2 regions of the Ochrobactrum sp. 19YEA23 genome follow, and region 2 is predicted to be linked to the other one. Evidence: predicted binding sites of a transcription regulator. Region 2 holds the regulator's gene; the other holds the start of a gene.
The links. Region 2 encodes PhoB, which activates phosphate uptake and scavenging genes when phosphate is short. Its sites were predicted from a motif close to TGTCATNNANCTGTCAT; they were not measured.
Positions count from the first base shown of each region.

Region 1 (3,121 bases), on a different contig from region 2:
ATATTCATCTTGGCGCGAAGCTGTTCTTCAACTTCGAAACATTCCGGTGCCTTGATGTCTTCCAGATTAATGCCGCCGAAGGTCGGTTCAAGAGCGGAAACCACATCGACAACGCGGTTGATTTCAAGCGCATCGATTTCGATATCAAAAACATCGATATCGGCGAATTTCTTGAACAGGACGGCCTTGCCTTCCATAACCGGCTTCGATGCAAGCGCGCCGATATTGCCGAGGCCGAGAACAGCCGTACCGTTCGAAACAACCGCGACGAGGTTGCCGCGCGCCGTATATTCGGCAGCGGTTGCCGGGTCTTCCTGAATAGCGAGGCAGGGCGCGGCCACGCCCGGCGAATAAGCGAGCGCAAGGTCTCGCTGGTTTCCGAGCGGCTTGGTTGCCTGAATTTCCAGCTTTCCGGGCTTCGGATATCGATGGAAAAACAGGGCTGCTTCATCGAAGTCCGAACGCGTCGGCGTGGAAGGAGTTTTCTTGGTCATAGTCGCATCGCTTTCCATTTTTCCGCACCGCCGGGATGATGAGCGGCGCGTGGAGGGTGCAATCACATGCACACCGAGCCTTTAAACACGTGGGTCGGGCGCTTTGGGTTTTAGCTTAAACTCTCACGTCCCATTAGGCCCGTTTTGGAGAATGAGTTTATCTGTAATGTTGTGGCCGCATCAGAAGGCACTTTGATAAGCGCCGCCGTCAATAACGAGATTCTGGCCCGTTATATAGCCTGCATGCTGCGAGCAGAGAAAGGCGCAAGCCTTTCCGAACTCTTCCGGCTGGCCAATCCGTCCGGCCGGGATACGCGCCGCGCGTTTTGCGGCTTCCGCTTCTGCGGTGGTGCCGGTCTTCTGCGCGGAGAAGGCAAAGCCCTTGCGCAGACGGTCCGTATCGAAGGCGCCGGGCAGAATATTGTTAATGGTGACATTGGCCCCTGCAACGGTGCGCGCAACGCCAGCCAGAAAGGCCGTCAACCCGGCACGGGCGCCGGACGACAGGTCGAGCCCTGGAATGGGCGCATAAACTGAAGTGGAGGTGATGTTGACGATACGTCCAAAGCCGCGCTCGACCATGCCGTCGATGACGGCCTTGATCAGCTCAAGCGGGGTGACCATGTTCTGGGTCACGCCATCGAGAATGGCTTCGCGGTCGAGCAGGCGGAAGTCGCGGAACGGCGGCCCGCCATTGTTGTTGACGAGAATATCGGGGTTGGGGCAGGCGGCAAGCAAAGCCAGCTGGCCTTCCGGGGTCGAAACATCAGCAGCCACGGCAACCACATTGACGCCATAGGCTGAGCGGATGGCTTCAGCTGCTTCAAGCAGCGTTTCTTCACTTCGACCGTTCAGCACGATATCGCATCCTGCTTCAGCCAGTGCTTCGGCGCAGGCGCGGCCCAGACCTTTGCTGGAAGCGCATACGATTGCCTTGCGACCTTTCAAGCCCAAATCCACGGCTCGATCCTCTTTGCTTTTTTAAAGGTCATGGAGACATGCCACCAAGCACCAAGTGCAATCAACCGGATTCTGGTTGACGCGGTGATGTGTCCACTTTTCTCGTGCTCGAATTGGGCATTTTTCGGTGTTTTTCACGCACAATATTTGGTGATCATAGCTTTCAGATGGCTGTCAGCCCGTTCGCCGCTGTCATATGCGCGTTACAGTCCCGTCATGCCTCTGTGACATGAATCAGGTTCTCTGCATGCAGTTTCAGGTTGCCATTGAGAGGGACAACCAAAATGAGCACTGACGCAGCACAGGCGAAGAAATTCCGGACGATTTTCATCTCGGATGTGCATTTGGGTTCAAAGGCCGCGCAGGCCGACCTGCTTCTCGATTTCCTGCGTTATCATGATGCGGATACGATTTATCTGGTCGGCGACATCGTCGACGGCTGGCGGTTGCGGCGCAACTGGCACTGGCCGCAGGAACATAACGACGTTGTCCAGAAGCTGCTGCGCAAAAGCCGCAAGGGCACCAACATCATCTATATTGCCGGCAATCACGATGAGTTCCTGCGTAATTTTCAGGGAACACATTTTGGCGGCATTGAAGTCATGAACCGCTCCATTCACGAGACGGCGGATGGCCGCAAGTTTCTTGTGATCCACGGCGATCAGTTCGACGTGGTGGTGCGCAATGCGCGCTTTATCGCTTATCTCGGCGACTGGGCCTACGATACCGCGATCTGGATCAACACATTGATGAACCGTGTGCGGTCCCTGTTCGGTCTGCGCTACTGGTCATTTTCGGCCTGGGCAAAGTTCCGGGTGAAGAAGGCGGTTAATTTCATCGGTGAGTTTGAAACGGTGGTGTCGGAAGAGGCGAAGCGTATCGGTGTTGATGGCGTCATTTGCGGCCATATTCACCACGCCACCATCGAAAAGATGAATGATGTTGAATATATCAACACCGGCGACTGGGTGGAAAGCTGCACAGCGGTGCTGGAGCATTTCGACGGGCGTATGGAACTGGTCAGCTGGACCCAGATGCGCGACGAGAAATCGTCCGGCGGCAAGGCCATTTCTCACGATACTTCCTCTGACGGCAACAGAATAGTCCGGCTTCCCCGCACTGCCCGTAATGCGGCGAAAATTGCCGGATGAACAAGCTCGTCATCGTCACCGACGCCTGGCATCCACAAGTCAACGGTGTTGTTCGGACACTGACCAAATGCCAGGAAATGATGCGTGCACGGGGTTACGAGGTGGTCGTCGTTTCCCCACTCGATTATAAGTCGTTTCCGTGCCCGACCTATCCCGAGATCAGGCTTGCTCTCACGACGCCCGGTGCATTTCGGCGGCGGCTCGTCCAGATGAAGCCGGATTATATCCATATCGCCACCGAGGGCCCGCTGGGCTACATGGCGCGGCAGGCGTGCCTGAAAATGGGCTGGAGTTTTACCACCAGTTTTCACACGCGCTTTCCTGAATATGTGGCGGAGCGCTTTCCGGTTCCGTTGAGCTGGAGCTACGCGTTTCTGCGGCACTTCCACAATGCCGCTTCGCATACGCTCGTTCCCACACAGTCCATTCTCGATGATCTGAAAGAGCGCGGCTTTACCGGTCTCAATCTATGGACGCGCGGCGTGGATCGGGGTGTCTTCCACGCCCGCGCCAATG
Region 1 is NZ_JASAMQ010000015.1:30,896-34,016, forward strand. It holds gene QBD01_RS23895 (NADP-dependent malic enzyme) at 1-494, opposite strand, end outside; gene QBD01_RS23900 (SDR family oxidoreductase) at 675-1,454, opposite strand; gene QBD01_RS23905 (UDP-2,3-diacylglucosamine diphosphatase) at 1,739-2,605, shown strand; gene QBD01_RS23910 (glycosyltransferase family 1 protein) at 2,602-3,121, shown strand, end outside.
Region 1: QBD01_RS23905 (UDP-2,3-diacylglucosamine diphosphatase) is a predicted target of PhoB. The motif match lies at 1,645-1,661, and genes of this name have one in related genera.

Region 2 (3,121 bases):
CGCCGACGTATCGAATTGCGGCTGATAGGACGCAACCTGCTGAATCTGTGGCTGTGCCTGTGCTGTCGCTATACCATTCTGGTGCGAGAGGCGATTGCCACGTGCCTGCGGGCCAAGGCCGCTGCCCCGTATAGAGGTTTCCATCTTTGCGGCATCCGCCAGCGCGACCTGTACGGTGGGCGCTGCTTCCGGCACTGGACCGGCCTGTGGCAGCGTCACGTCATAAGACGGATCTTGCGGCGTGGATGGCGACTGCGGCGAATAGGCGAGAGCCAGATTGTATGGCTCCTGCGGCACCGGGTTCTGCAACGAGCCGTCGCGGTTGCGCTTCTCGTAGAATGAATTACCGCCGGCAACCAGCACGTAATGCATGTTGTTATACGGGAATGACAGACCAGCCGTGTGGAAGAACATGGCGTTCTTCAGCTTTGGATGGCGCTGGCCCTTCAGCACGGCGTCAGCAGCTGCCTGAACGTCGGGCAGCTTGCCCGATTCCATCCTGCGGCTGAGAACGCCCGGTGCGAACTGGTTCTTCTGACCGACAACGCCACAAATAGTATCCGGATAACGGCCCGATGCGAGGCGGTTCATGACGACCGTACCGACAGCCATCAGACCATCAGGGCTGGAACGGTTCGATTCGAAGAACATTGCGCGCTCGAGGCACTCCTTGTCCCTCGCCGTGTAGGTATAGGTCTTGACGCCGTTAACCGACTTGACGTGGCTTGCGGCCGCCGTCTTCTCAGTCTTGGCTGTGGTGCCGGTCGTCGTGCAGCCCGTCATTACGAAGGGCGCTACGAGCAGTCCTGCCAATACAGGCAGCTTCCAATTACCAGCGCGCGTCAACGGCTCAGTCTCATATTCAGGACCCTTAACTGAAGCAGTCGATCCGAAGGCCAATAATGACCGGTACGGGTCTAGCTGCGGTGCAAGTCAAAGCAGGCGAAGATCAAAAATCAAACAACCTGCCGTCGCTCGTCTTCTTCAAGGTTTTGGAATTTTTAGGCCAAAAAAAGGCAATGGGTCAAATTCCGAAATTGCTGAAACCATCGAAACGGCCACAAATGAAACCCGAATCACGAGCGTAATTGCCCACACAAACCATTCAAAACTATTAATAATTTCTTAATGAACCTACAGAAAAGAGATAAACCTTTGATTTGATGGAAATCATAGTTCCTCAATACAGGCCACATCGCTGCCTTAATTCGCAACTGCTGTAAAATTTTGATATATCTTGCTTCATCCGGTTGGGAAAATCTGCGGCGTAACTGTTTTAGCAAGTCCTGCGCCGGTTCCTTCAACTTTGATGCAAGCTACGTAACATTCCGTGAGATTGGCCATTTTTGGCCTTTTCAGCACCTCATCTGACCGAATCGGGTGGAGCAGGCAACTGGCAAAATGGGCACGTCTGAAAGTGATCGAGCCCGCCTTTCGGTCACGAAAGACGGGCTCGAAGAGCAGTTTCTATTGAAGTTCGATCAGCCGAAAGAATAACCGGCGCCGCGTACCGTGCGGATCGGATCAAGCGCGCGACCCAAGTTGATAGCCTTGCGCAGGCGTCCGACATGGACGTCGACGGTGCGATCATCGACATAGATGTCCGGTCCCCAGACACCATCGAGAAGCTGGCTGCGTGAGAACACGCGGCCCGGCGACATCATGAAATATTCCAGCAGGCGGAACTCCGTCGGTCCAAGACGAACTTCCTTTTCTTTGCGGTAAACACGATGCTGCTGGCGGTCGAGCACCAGATCGCCCACCTTCAGCACATGCGACAGCAGGCTTGGATTAGCGCGGCGCAGCATGGCCTTGACGCGGGCCAGAAGCTCAGGCGTCGAGAACGGCTTTACGACATAATCGTCGGCGCCGACGCTCAAGCCGCGAACGCGTTCGCTTTCCTCACCGCGGGCGGTCAGCATGATGACCGGCAAACGTTCCGTCTCCGGCCACTGGCGCAGACGGCGGCACAGTTCGATGCCCGATACGCCAGGAAGCATCCAATCGAGGATGAGAAGATCCGGTACGTTCTCGCGCAGCGCGATTTCAGCCTCGTCGCCGCGTAGCATCGTATCCACCTGATAGCCTTCGGCCTCAAGATTGTAGCGCAGCAGAACGCTCAGCGCCTCTTCGTCTTCCACCACAGCGATTTTGGGTACCTGTGACATCCAATATTCCCTATTAAAATCCAGCGAGCGGAAGATACACGTCCCCCTATCGACCGCGTGCCGCCGCGCTATTCACTCATTCTCCACCGCATTTGGAGCTCCTTTCGGCAAAGCCGTCCTGATGTGCTCCAAACGCAGCGCTTACTCAGGGCTTGCGTGCCTCATCCACGACGATGCCGTGGCTCAGGTCTTCTTTCGGTCGTTCGGCAGGCATCTGCAGGCCGGTCACGATGTAATAGACGGTTTCCGCGATGTTGGTCGCATGGTCGCCGATGCGCTCGATATTCTTGGCGCAGAACAGAAGATGCGTGCAGGCGGAAATATTGCGCGGATCTTCCATCATATAGGTGAGCAGCTCGCGGAACAGCGAGGTGTACATGGCGTCGATCTCATCGTCGCGATCACGCACGATATTGATCTGCTGCACCGAGCGCGACGCATAGGCGTCGAGCACGTCCTTGAGCTGGGTCAGCGCCAGTTCGGCCAGCGTTTCAAGACCGCGATAGAGCTTGACCGGCTGGCGGGACTCCGAAACGGCGGCAACGCGCTTGGCAATGTTCTTGCCCAGATCGCCAACGCGCTCCAGATCGGCGGAGATGCGGATCGAACCGATAATCTCGCGCAGATCGACAGCCATCGGCTGACGCTTGGCGATGATCATCACGGCCTTGTCGTCGATTTCGCGTTCGCTGGCGTCCAGGATCAGGTCGTCTGAAATGACGCGCTGGGCAAGGGCGTTGTCTGCATTGACGATAGCGGCGACCGACTGTTCGACCATACGTTCCGCATGTCCGCCCATTTCGGCGATCTTGTGGGTGAGAAACTTCAGTTCCTCATCGTAGGAACGAACGGTATGCTGAGACGGCATGGTAGACCTCGTAATATAAATTGCGGGGAAGCCGCACTTCTGTTTTTGCTAGCGCAGTCCGCGGGCAAGGGAGGCTTGTCCCCCG
Region 2 is NZ_JASAMQ010000001.1:305,844-308,964, reverse strand. It holds gene QBD01_RS01410 (cell wall hydrolase) at 1-846, opposite strand, end outside; gene QBD01_RS01405 (hypothetical protein) at 903-1,088, shown strand; gene phoB (phosphate regulon transcriptional regulator PhoB) at 1,482-2,168, opposite strand; gene phoU (phosphate signaling complex protein PhoU) at 2,314-3,036, opposite strand.